3 regions of the Thioalkalivibrio sp. ALE19 genome follow, and region 2 is predicted to be linked to each of the others. Evidence: predicted binding sites of a transcription regulator. Region 2 holds the regulator's gene; each other region holds the start of a gene.
The links. Region 2 encodes FliA, which starts transcription of late flagellar genes. Its sites were predicted from a motif close to GCTAAAGTTNNNNNNNNNNCNGCCGATA; they were not measured.
Positions count from the first base shown of each region.

Region 1 (4,241 bases), on a different contig from region 2:
GCTCTTCCGAGGCATTCGCGATCTCGCGCGAGCCACTGGCCGTCTCGTCCAGCACCTGGGTGATGTTGGAGATGTTGCGGTTGATCTCCTCGGCCACCGAGGACTGTTCCTCGGCCGCGCTGGCGATCTGTGTATTCATCTCCGAGATGGTCGTCACCGACTGCGTGATCGACTCCAGCGACTCGCCCGCCTCGTTCACCTTCTCGCGGCTGGAATGCGCCCGGTTCTTGCCCTCTTCCATCGCCTGAACCGCCTCGCGCGTGCCGTTCTGGACGCGTTCGATCATGCCCTGGATCTCGTGGGTGGAGTCCTGGGTCCGGCTCGCCAGCGTGCGCACCTCGTCGGCCACCACCGCGAAGCCGCGGCCCTGCTCGCCGGCCCGGGCCGCCTCGATCGCCGCGTTAAGCGCCAGCAGATTGGTCTGATCGGCGATGTCCCCGATCACCTCCAGCACCTTGTTGATCTGCTCGGCGTCGGTCGACAGCCGCTCGATCACTTCGGCGGTGTTGTCCACCTGCGAGGTCAGATGGTTGATCGACTGCACCGTCTGCTGCACCAGCTCGCGCCCGGCGTTGGCATCCTTGTCGGTGGTCTGCGCCGCGGTGGCCGCATCCGAGGCGTTGCGCGCAACCTCGGCCACCGTCGCGGTCATCTCGTTCATCGCGGTGGCCACCTGGTCGACCTCGTCCTTCTGCCGCGTGACCTGACCGTTGGTCTGTTCGCTGGTCGCGGACAGCTCATTGGCCGCGGCCGCCACCTGATCGCCACCGGCTGCGACTTCCTTGACCAGGTCCTGGATCTTGCCCACGAAGCGGTTGAACGCCGCCGCCAGATCTCCCAGCTCGTTGTTGCCGTCGGCCTCGAGCCGGCGCGTCAGGTCTCCGTCGCCGGACGCGATGTCATCCAGACGCGTGACGGTCTGGCGCAGCGGCCGCACGATGCTGCGCGACAGCAGCCAGGCCAGCAGCAGACCAAGACCGATGGCGGCCACGCCCACCGCCACCACGGTGGTGGTGGCATTGCGGGCCATCGCCACGTAATCGCTGCGATCGACCATCAGCTCCAGCACGCCCACCGGCTCACCGGAGAAATCCTCCACAGGACGTCCGACCACGGCCATCGGGCGTCCGTCGTGGCGAACGTTGCGGATCATCTCCTCGCCGTCGAGGATGCGCCGCATCTCCTCCCGACTGAAGGTCGAATCGCCATTGATGGTTCCGGCAAAGACCTCGAAACCGGCATCACGATCGAGGTGTACCGCCACGGGTGATCCGGTTTCTTCGGTGAAGGACTCGAAGAAGGCGTCATCGAAGGCCATGCCGAATTCCAGCGAGCCGATGTGCTCGTTCTGGTAGGACACCGGCACCATCCCGCGGATCCCGATGCCGAACGGGCCTTCTTCCAGCCCGGTGATCGGCTGCCGATTGCGGTTCACCTCCAGGATCGTCTGGCGCACGTCCGACAGGTCGTCGCCGTAGTTGTCGGGACTGTGGGTACGCAGGAAGGAGGTCGCCGGCGGCGTATGGAAGTGATACTGGCGCACGTCGTGCTCGGCGCGCAGCTGGCCATATCCCGGCTCGGTCAGTTCCAGCAGGCGCTCACGATCCCCCTCGGCGAACGCCTGCTGAATCACCGGGATCTCGGCGATGGCCCGCGCCATCGACTCGCCCCGTTCGGCTTCCTGTTCCAGCTGGCGGATCAGCAGCCCGCTCAGGTCGTTCAGCTCCCGTTGCTCCGCGCGATCGGCCATCGTGCCGAGGCTGTTCATCACGACGACCAGCGTGAGCACCACGACCGCCACCACAACGATGGTGACGCCGCCCATCAAGCGCGTTCCGATACGGATATTCCTGAGCATGGCTTTCCCTCTTTTGGTGTTCCGGCATTCTGATCAATGCGCATTCCGCCGGGCCCTGCCCGGCCGGATGGCCAAATCAGCATACCCTCACATACTAACGGCGGCCGTCCGGAAACCTTGATCCGAATCGGCCGCCGTCACGAAAACCCATCCTCCGGCACGGGGCACAACACCCCGGCCGGCAGGACCCACGGTCAGACACGGAAGCGCCCGGTGCGCTCCTGCTGCGCCGAGGCCAGCTTCGACAGCTCCTCCGAGGCGTTGGCGATCTGCTGCGATCCGGCCACGGTCTCGTCCAGCACCTGAGTGATGTTGGAGACGTTGCGGTTGATCTCCTCGGCCACCGAGGACTGCTCTTCGGCCGCGCTGGCGATCTGCGTGTTCATGTCCGAGATGCTGCTGATGGACTGCGTGATCGACTGCAGCGACTGCCCCGCATCGTTGACCTGTTCCACGCTGGAATGCGCCTGTCGACGGCCGTCCTCCATGGCCTTCACCGCGTCGCGCGTGCCGTTCTGCACCCGCTCGATCATCCCCTGGATCTCCTGGGTCGAATCCTGGGTCCGGCTCGCCAGGGTCCGCACCTCGTCGGCCACCACCGCGAAGCCGCGGCCCTGCTCGCCGGCCCGCGCCGCCTCGATGGCCGCGTTCAGCGCCAGCAGGTTGGTCTGATCGGCGATGTCCCCGATCACCTCCAGCACCTTGTTGATCTCCTCGGCATCGGTCGACAGCCGCTCGATCACCTGCGCGGTGTTCTCCACCTGGGTGGACAGGGTGTTGATCGCACTGACGGTCTGTTCCACCAGCTCCCGACCGTGGGTCGCATCCTTGTCCGTGCTCTGTGCGGCTTCCGCCGCCTCGGTGGCGTTGCGGGCGACCTCGGCCACGGTCGCGGTCATCTCGTTCATGGCCGTGGCGACCTGGTCGATCTCGGATTGCTGGCGGCCGACCTGTTCGTTGGTCTGCTCGCTGGTCGCGGACAGCTCGTTGGCTGCGGCCGCCACCTGGTCGCCGCCGGCGGCAACTTCCTTCACCAGCTCGTGGATCTTGCCCACAAAACGGTTGAACGCCGCCGCCAGATCCCCCAGCTCGTTGTTGCCGTCGGCCTCCAGCCGGCGCGTCAGGTCCCCGTCGCCGGACGCGATGTCGTCCAGACGCTCGACCGTATCGCGCAGCGGCCGCACGATACTGCGCGACAGCAGCCAGGCCAGCAGGAGGCCAAGACCGATGGCGACCACGCCCACGCCCACCACGGTAGCCGTGGCATTGCGGGCCATCGCCACGTAATCGCTGCGATCGACCATCAGCTCCAGCACGCCCACCGGCTCGCCGGAGAAGTCTTCCACCGGACGCCCGACCACCGCCATCGGACGACCGTCGTGCTCGGTCCGGCGCACCAGTTCCTCGCCGCCGGCAATCCGCTCCATTTCGTCACGGCTGAAGGTGGAGTCGCCGTTGATGGTGCTGCCGAACGCCTCGAAGGTCCCGTCGCGCTGCAGGTAGAGGGCCACCGGGGCTTCCGTATCCGCCGTGAAGTCCTCGAAGAAGGCATCGTCGAAGGCCATGCCGAATTCCAGCGACCCGATATGTTCACCCTCGTGGGAGACCGGGACGATGCCGCGGATGCCCAGGCCGGCCACCCCTTCCTCGAGCCCGGAGATCGGCCGGCGGTCGCGGTTGGTATCGACCACGGTCTGGCGGAACCCGGAGAGGTCATCGTCGTAGCGATCCGGACGGTGTGCCCGCAGGAAGGACGTCGCCGGCGGCGTATGGAACTGATACTGGCGTACGCCGTATTCCTCGTAGAGGTGATCGAAACCCGGTACGGTCATCGCATGCAGCTGTTCGCGGTCCCGCCGGGCGAAGGCCTGTTGCACGTCCGGAATGGCGGCCACGGCCTGCGCCATCGCGGTCCCGCGATCGGCTTCCTGATCGAGCTGCCGGATCAGCAGTTCACTCAGGTCATTGAGTTCACGCTGTTCCGCACGGTCCGCCATGTTGCCGAGGCTGTTCATCACCACCACCAGCGTGAGCACCACGACCGCGACCACCACGAGGGTGACGCCGCCCATCAGGCGGGTTCCGATCCGGATATTCCTGAGCATCTCTCTCTCCCTTGAAGCTTTCTTCGCGCCCGGAGTTACGGGCGCCGTTCTGCGAGTCTCTCGCTCCCGCTAGCGGCCGGCAGCGGCCTGACTTGAGCCGCGCGGGTCACGCTCCCTCCCCCCGCTTTCAGCCCACGTGCCGCAGCAGCAACGGCTCGGCGAGCGCATACACCGCGAGGCTGACCAGCACGATGGCGACCACCGACAGCAGGGCCCCGCCGCGGATCATGTCCACCACGCGCAGGCGATTGGAGGCAAACACGATGGCGTTGGGCGGC
Region 1 is NZ_AUAG01000029.1:1,513-5,753, forward strand. It holds gene F787_RS0111650 (methyl-accepting chemotaxis protein) at 1-1,858, opposite strand, end outside; gene F787_RS0111655 (methyl-accepting chemotaxis protein) at 2,053-3,963, opposite strand; gene F787_RS0111660 (SLC13 family permease) at 4,091-4,241, opposite strand, start outside.
Region 1: the regulator FliA is predicted to act here: its motif matches at 1,954-1,981, upstream of F787_RS0111650 (methyl-accepting chemotaxis protein).

Region 2 (4,241 bases):
GGCTCGACAGCAGATCGTCCACCTCGTCCTGTCCTTGAACGACATCCGTGCCGGAATCTTGAGTGTGGGGCACCGCGGGTCCATGCCCGCGGCGGTCCTCCTCGCGCGCGGTTTGTTCCGCCTCCGGGGCCTGTTCGGCCGCCGCCCGGGCATCCTTCTCCAGGCGCCCGGAAGACAGGCGGATCAGCGAGACCAGGCTTTCCTCCAGATCCGTGACCAGACGGATGACCCGCCGGATCACCTGCCCGGTGAGATCCTGGTAGCTCTGTGCCATCAGGACCTGTGACAGCAACCGGCGCAGTTCCTCGGTGTCCTTGCCGGTCTGTTCGAAAAATGCATCGAGTTCGCGCGCGAACTCGCGGAATTCCTCCACCGACAGTTCGCGGTTGCGGAACCGGGTCCATTTTTCGGTGAGTTCCGCGGCACGCCCGGCGAACGCCTCGGCAATCGGCAGGGACGATTCCACCGCATTCAGGGTTTCGTGCGTGGCCTGTTCGGTCTGGGTCACCACGTAACTCAGACGCTCGCGCGCATCCGGAATCTCGTCCTGCGCCAGCTCGACCAGACGCGAATCGCCCCGGAAGCTCTCCAGTGCCTCGTGCAGTTCGCGGGTCAGCTTGCCCAGTTCGTCGAACAGTTCGCGTTCATAAGGCCGCGCGAGCTCCTGGATCAGGCGGCGCGAAGCCTCCTCGTCACCGCCTTCCAGAGCGCCCACCAGCTCCCGCGCCAGCGCGAGCCGGTCTTCCCCGGAGGCATTCTCTTGTTCGGTCATCGGGTCTCTCTTGCCGTGTCAGCCGGTCGCGGTATTCAGCCTTTAGCTTCAATACGTTCGAAGATCTTTTCGATCTTCTCCTTGAGTGTCTCGGCCGTGAAGGGCTTCACAATGTAACCGTTCACGCCGGCCTCTGCCGCCTCCACGATCTGATCGCGCTTGGCTTCGGCCGTGACCATCAGCACCGGCAACGATTTCAGCCGCTCGTCCTTGCGCACCTCGCGCAGGAGGTCGATGCCCGGCATGTTGGGCATGTTCCAGTCGGTGATCAGAAAATCGAAGTCGCCGTTCTGCAGCATCGGCAGGGCGGTGCTCCCGTCGTCGGCCTCCATGGTGTTGTTGAAGCCAAGATCCCGCAGGAGATTCTTGATGATGCGCCGCATCGTGGAGAAGTCGTCCACGATCAGGATTTTCATACCCTTGTCCACAGTTCGCTCCGGGAATGTGTTTGAACCTTAGAATATCTGCAGGGACTCGACGTCTTCGAGCCACGAGCCCAGACGCGCCCGCAGACGGTGCACCGCCTGGCTGCGGATCTGGCTGACGCGCGATTCGGTCACGTCCAGCACGGCACCGATCTCGCGCAGGTTGAGTTCTTCGGTGTAGTACAGGTTGAGCACCAGTCGTTCGCGCTCGGGCAGATCGCCCAGTGCGTCGGCCAGTTCCTCGCGGAACTCCCCGGCCTCGATGCGCCGCGACGGGGACTGCTCCTGCCCTTCCAGCACGCGATCCGCCTCGCCCTCCGGGCCGCCCACCTCGTCCAGCGCGAACAGATGGGCACCGGCATGATCATCCAGCATCTGGTAGTACGTTTCCACCGGGACGCCCAGCTCCTCGGCGATCTCCGGGGCGCGGGCGGCGCGGCCCTCGCGGGCCTCCACCGTCTGCATCGCCTCGGAGATCCGCCGGCTGTTGCGGTGCACCGAGCGCGGCGTCCAGTCGCTGCGACGCAGCTCGTCGATCATCGCCCCGCGGATGCGGATCCCGGCGTAGGTGGCGAAGGTCGCCCCCTGGCCGCCTTCGAACTGCCGCGCGGCCTCGATCAGCCCCACCATGCCCGCCTGCACCAGGTCATCCACCTGAACCGAGGCCGGCAGCCGGGCCATCAGGTGATGGGCGATCCGATTCACCAGCTCGACGTGGTCCGCGACCAGCTGGTCCGGTCCGCCGGTCCCCGCCCGGGCGTATCCTGCAAGTCTGTTCTTTGGCGTGTTCATGCGCTTTGCAGCATCCTTTCGACGAAGAACCCAACTCCCCCGCTGGCGCCGCGGGCCACCGGCCAGCCGTCGACCTTGCGCGCCAGCTCGAGGAACGCCCGTCCCGCCGGGCTGCCCGGGGACTGCTGCACCACCGGCGCCCGTTTCTGCACCGCCTGGCGCAGGGCATCATCCAGCGGAATCACGCCCACCAGATCCAGTATGACCTCCGGCAGATAGGTGGAACAAACCGCCTGCAGCTTCTGCATCACCCGTTCCGCCCCGGCTCGGCCCTGCACCATGTTCGCGACCACGCGGAACCGGTTCACGCCATGATCCCGATGCAGGACCTTGATCAGCGCATAGGCGTCGGTCATCGATGCCGGCTCGTCGGTGACCACCACCAGGGTCTCCTGCACGGCCTGACAGAAACTGGTCACCGACTCCTGCAACCCGGCCGCGGTATCCACCACCAGTACGTCCAGCGGTCGCGTATACATGCTGAAGGCCTGGATCAGACCGTGATGTTCCGGCCGGCTCAGGTTGGCCATGGTCGCGATCCCGGACGCGGAAGGCACCACGCGGATTCCCTCCGGGCCCTCGATGATCACGTCTTCCAGATCCTCGACGTCCCCGGTCACCAGGTCGTGCAGCGTCCGCTGCGGACGCAGGCCCAGCAGTACATCGACATTCGCGAGCCCCAGATCCGCATCGAACAGCATGACCTCGCGTCCCAGACGGGCCAGTCCGACCGACAGGTTGACCGAGACATTGGTCTTGCCGACCCCGCCCTTGCCCGAGGCCACCGCGACCACCTTCAGGGGCTTAGTGTTGTGTGACATGACGTCCCTTCAGCACCGGTTGAATCATTTCCAGCGGGGCGGGCTCCTCGCCCGCGGCCGGCTCGTCCGCGGATCGCGGTCGCCGCGCCTCGCGTTCCGTCGCCTGGCGCCGCCGCCAGGCCTGCATCGCCTCGTCGACCCAGGCATCGGCCGCCCCGTGCTCGGGTTCCTCCTGTAGCGCCAGGCGGGTCAGATGTCCGGTATCCACGCGATGGAAGTCCTCGGCGATGCGCTGGCCGTCGCTCATGAACGCAACACCCAGCGGCTGGTCCAGCAGTACCGAAAGCACCTCGCCCAGCTGTTCCGCCTCGTCCAGCTTGGTCAGTACCAGGGCCGAGGGTTCCGTGGGGGCAAATGCCTCCAGCACCCGCCGCAGGGCCATCCCCTGGGTGGTGGCCGCGATCACCAGCCAGGTCTCCGCGCGCACGTCGGCGGGCATGTCCGTCAGCAGGGGTTCGCGCGGGGCGGTACGCGGCGACTGTCCGGCGGTATCCACCAGGATCAGGTGCCCGCTGCCCGCCGAGCGCCGCGCCATCTCGCGCAGCTCGGCCTCCGTCTCCACCACACGCACCGCGGTTCCCGCCATCTGGCCGAAGGCCTGCAACTGCCGCGTCGCGCCGATGCGCTGCGCGTCCATGGTGACCAGGGTGACCGAATCCGGCCCCATGCGGCGGATCTGGCGCAGTGCAATCCGGGCAATGGTGGTGGTCTTGCCGACCCCGGTCGGTCCCTCCAGCGCGAGCACCCCGCCCTCGTCGAGGATCGAGGCGCGCGCGGTGACGATGGCACCCGACAGGCGTGCCCGCAGGCGCTCCCATGCCTCCTCCGAGCTGTGATCGTCGAGGATGCTGCCGGCCAGGCTGCGCGCCAGCGGCTCGCGGAAGCCCAGATCCATCAGCCGCGCCTTGCATTCGGCCGCCAGTGGATGCCGCGCCGCCCAGCGGGCCTGCTCGTTCTCTTCGTACTGCCGCGTCAGCAGACTGCGCAGATCCCGCAGTTCCTGACGCATCGCGGACACCTCGGGGTCGGTGGGCCATTGCGGGGCCGGCCGCTGCCGGGACCCGGCAGCCGATCCCCCGCCGGCGGAAGCCGCCGCGGGCTCCGGCGCGCGCGAGTGCTCACCACGTGGCGCCGATTCATCGCGCACACCCTGGCGCATCGATTCCCGGGCGGAGCGTGCCCCGCTGCCGGCGTCGTCCTGCCGCGGGGCACCCCGGCCGTCACCCTCTGCCGTTCCGGCGGGCTCCTCGCCGCCATCGAGGGCCGCGACCACCTCCAGCCAGCCGTCGACCCGGCGGCTGGACAGGATCACGGCGTCCTCGCCCTGCTCCTCGCGGACCTGGCGCATCGCGTCGCGCATGTCCCGTGCCCGGTATCGTCTGACATTCATCGTTCGCTCTCCCGCCGATCGTTGACTGGTGCTTCAGGCCA
Region 2 is NZ_AUAG01000011.1:46,226-50,466, reverse strand. It holds gene F787_RS0105875 (protein phosphatase CheZ) at 1-772, opposite strand, end outside; gene F787_RS0105870 (chemotaxis response regulator CheY) at 808-1,188, opposite strand; gene F787_RS0105865 (RNA polymerase sigma factor FliA) at 1,228-1,989, opposite strand; gene F787_RS0105860 (MinD/ParA family protein) at 1,986-2,810, opposite strand; gene flhF (flagellar biosynthesis protein FlhF) at 2,794-4,200, opposite strand.

Region 3 (4,241 bases), on a different contig from region 2:
TGGCGAGTGGGTGGTCAACGAATGGCTGAAGAAGGCCGTGCTGCTGTCCTTCCGCATCTCGGAGAACGAGTTCATCAAGGGCGGCTTCACCAACTACTACGACAAGGTCGCGTCCAAATACGCCGACACCTCCAGCCGCGACTTCCGCGAAGGCGGCGTACGCGTGGTGCCGCCGGCCACCGCCCGTCACGGCAGCTACATCGGCCCCAACGTGGTGCTGATGCCCTCCTACGTGAACATCGGCGCCTACGTCGACGAAGGCACCATGGTCGATACCTGGGCCACGGTCGGCTCCTGCGCACAGATCGGCAAGAACGTGCACCTGTCCGGCGGCGTCGGCATCGGCGGCGTGCTGGAACCGCTGCAGGCGAACCCGACCATCATCGAGGACAACTGTTTCATCGGCGCACGCTCCGAGGTGGTCGAAGGCATGATCGTCGAGGAAGGCGCGGTGATCTCCATGGGTGTCTACCTCGGCCAGTCGACCCGCATCTACGACCGCGAGAACGACGAGATCATCCGCGGCCGCGTGCCCGCCGGCGCGGTGGTGGTGCCCGGCACCCTGCCGGCGGAGAACGGCAAGTACTCGCTGTACTGCGCGGTCATCGTCAAGCGCGTCGACGAGCAGACGAAGGCCAAGGTCGGCATCAACGAACTGCTGCGCGATGTCTGAGGTCGTCCTCCACGGCATCGCCAACTGCGACACCGTGCGGCGGGCACGCCGGGCGCTGGAGGCGGCCGGCGTGGACTATCGCTTCGTGGATTTCCGCAAGGACGGCCTGGATCCCGAACGGCTGCGGGAATGGGCCATGGAGCTGGGCTGGGAGGCCCTGATCAACCGCCGCGGCGCGACCTGGCGCCAGCTGCCGAAGGAACAGCGCGAGGCCCTCGACGAGGACAGCGCTCTGGCCCTGATGCTGGAGAAACCGACCCTGATCCGCCGTCCGGTGATCGAACACGCCGGCCGCGTGAGGCTGGGCTGGGGCCCGGAGAACGCCCGGGCCCTGGGGGCGGAGTAGCGGCCCGTCAGCCCTGCTGGCGGTAGCCGGCGACCTCCTGCTGCAGCTGCCGGGCGAGGGCCTCCAGGGCCTCCACCGCCTGCTGCATGTCGGAGGCCCCATCGGCACTCTGCGCCGCCAGATCGTTGATGTGGTGCACGTTGCGGTTGATCTCCTCGGCGACCTGGCTCTGCTGCTCGGTGGCGCTGGCCACCTGCCGGGTCATGTCGTCGATGGTGCTGACCGACTGGTCGATGGCGTCCAGTGAATTGCGGGCCTCGTCGGCCTTGCTGACACTGGACTCGGCCTGCCGCTGACTGGCATCCATCGCCTCCACCGCGCGCCCCGCCGCACCCTGCAGTTTCTCGATGATCCCGCGGATCTCGCCGGTGGAGTCGTTGGTGCGCTGCGCCAGATGCCGGACCTCGTCCGCCACCACCGCAAAGCCCCGTCCGGCCTCCCCAGCCCGCGCCGCCTCGATCGCGGCGTTCAGCGCCAGCAGGTTGGTCTTGTCGGCGATCTCCTCGATCACCTGCAGGATGGTGCCGATGTTGTCGCTGTCCCCCTTTAGATCGTCGATCACATCGCGCGAACGATTGATCTCCCCGGCCAGGGCATTGATGGTCTCCTGCGTGGCAGTCACCACCTCGCGCCCGCCATGCACCGCCTGTGTCGCCTGATCGGCCTGCTCCGCGGTGCTCTGGGTGTTGTTCGCGACCTCCTGCACGGTGGCCGACATCTGGTTCATCGCGGTGACCACCTGCTCCACGTCGCTGCGCTGCTCACCGGTCGCACGGCTCAGTTCCGCACTGCGGCCTTCCAGCTGACGCGCCGACGCGGCGATGCCGTCGGCGGCGTCCGCCACCTGGCCGATCAGGGCGGACAGCCGTTCCATCACCTGGTTGAACGCACTGCCGGTGCGGCCGATCTCGTCGCGCGTGGCGATATCCACGCGATACCCCAGATCCGCCGAACCGCTGCCTACCGCCTCCAGGCCGGTGGCCAGGCGCTCCAGCGGCCGGGTCAGCACCCCGGCGTAGATCCAGCCAATGGCCAGGGCGACCAGGAAGGCCACCACCCAGAGCCCCCACAACAGCCACCACAGCGTGTTCACCGGGGCGTACAACTCGCCCAGGGTCTGGTCGACGATCAGGCCCCAGTGGACGTCATACTCCTGCGCCACCTCCGGCAACATCACGGTCAGACCCCATTTGCGGTCCCCGTCGCCACTGAGGAACTCCCCGCCCGGGTCGCCTTCGCGGTGGTGTACCGGCGACTCCATGATGGCGTAGTCGCTCATGTCATAGCCGAAGCGGCCCATGTCGCGGTGCCCGATCAGCCGTCCGTCGCCATTGAACAGCGTGACCCGGCCGGTCTCGCCGATCGTGACCCGATCAGAGACTTCGCGGATCACGTCCATCGGCAGCTGGGCCGCCAGCACCCGACCGTCGTTCAGGGACTCCAGGTAGGTGATAAAGCGCCCGTCGGCCGTATCCGCCTCGACGTCCACATCCAGCAGACGTTCACCGGCCCGCGCCGCGGCGAGGATTTCGTCGCGGGTACCCTCGCTGCCAACCCCCGGAAGCTCGCCCGCATCACCGGTTTCCGCCAGAACCTCGCCGTCTTCATCCAGCAGGCCGGCCCAGCGGAAGCCGGAATATTCCTCGCGCATGCCCTCCAGCGCGGCCTGTGCATCGGCCGGATCGTCGATATCCGCCCGGGCCACGCTGCGCAGGGCCCGACCATGATCCAGCACCCGCCGGTCGACTGCCGCCTGCACCTGCTCGCCGACATTCACCAGCGTCTGTTCCAGGCTGGATTGCAGCTGGCCCTTCATGCTGTGGAAGGTCACCCCGCCCATGATGGACAGCGGGATGGTGCTGACCGCGATCACCAGCAGGATCAGTTTGAGGCGCAGGCCCTGTATCTTCATCGTCATCCTCCGGTTCCTGATCCCTTTGACGGCCAATCTCCAGCCGCCTTGAGCCCCACGAAAAAACGCACCCCGGGAGGTGCGTTTCGTGTACTGCTTCACATTTCTTCGGGAGCGGACGGAAGACGCTCGCCCCGCATTCCCCGGTGCCGCGCCGCGACACCGGGGAAGCCGTGTCAGCGGCGCCCGGAGGCGGCCTGACCGCGGCCCCGGCCTTCGGTGCCGCGGCCCTGCCCCTGACGCGGACCACCGCCGCAGCGTCCGGAACGGTTGCCGGCGCCATTTCCGTTGCCCTTGCCACGGGGAGCACCACTGCCCTTGCCACGGCCACGGCGGGGGCGGTCATCCGCCACCGGCTGCGGCGCCGCGTAGCCATCGGTCTCCATCCGCTCGATCGGACGCTGGATCAGCTTCTCGATCCCGGCCAGCAGCTTGAGCTCGTCGCCACCGACCAGCGACAGCGCCGAACCTTCACAGCCGGCACGGCCGGTGCGGCCGATGCGGTGGACGTAGTCCTCCGGCACGTTGGGCAGCTCGAAGTTGACCACCTGCGGCAGCTGGTCGATGTCCAGCCCGCGCGCGGCGATATCGGTGGCCACCAGCACCGGCACGCGGCCGGACTTGAACTGTTCCAGCGCCCGGGTGCGGGCGTTCTGGCTTTTGTTGCCATGGATCGCCGCCGACTGGACACCGTCCTTCGTGAGCTTGTCCGCCAGACGATCGGCGCCGTGCTTGGTGCGGGTGAAGACCAGCACCTGTTCCCAGTCGTTGCTGCGGATCAGATGGCTGAGGAGATCCCGCTTCTGATGGCTTTCCACCAGGTGGACCTTCTGCTCCACGCTCTCCGAGGCGGTGTTGCGCGCCGCGACTTCCACGCAGGCCGGGTTGGTCAGCAGGCCATCGGCCAGCTTGCGGATGTCATTGGAGAAGGTGGCCGAGAACATCAGGTTCTGGCGCTTCTTCGGCAGCATCGCGATCAGCTTGCGGATATCGCGGATGAAGCCCATGTCGAGCATGCGATCCGCCTCGTCCAGCACCAGGATCTCGACCCCGGACAGGTCGATCGTCTTCTGGTTCGCGTGATCCAGCAGGCGCCCGGGCGTGGCCACCACCACGTCCATGCGGCTGCGCAGCGCGCGGATCTGCGGATTCATGCCCACCCCGCCGAAGATGGTCATGGAGCGCTGGTCCAGATGCTGGCCGTAGGTCTTCACCGAATCGTGAACCTGGGAAGCCAGCTCCCGCGTCGGGGTCAGCACCAGGGCGCGCGGACGGCCGTTACCGGCGCGCGCCGGCGGATTTTCCGCGAG
Region 3 is NZ_AUAG01000029.1:20,108-24,348, forward strand. It holds gene dapD (2,3,4,5-tetrahydropyridine-2,6-dicarboxylate N-succinyltransferase) at 1-673, shown strand, start outside; gene F787_RS0111730 (ArsC family reductase) at 666-1,019, shown strand; gene F787_RS17345 (methyl-accepting chemotaxis protein) at 1,027-2,937, opposite strand; gene F787_RS0111740 (DEAD/DEAH box helicase) at 3,108-4,241, opposite strand, start outside.
Region 3: the regulator FliA is predicted to act here: its motif matches at 2,958-2,985, upstream of F787_RS17345 (methyl-accepting chemotaxis protein).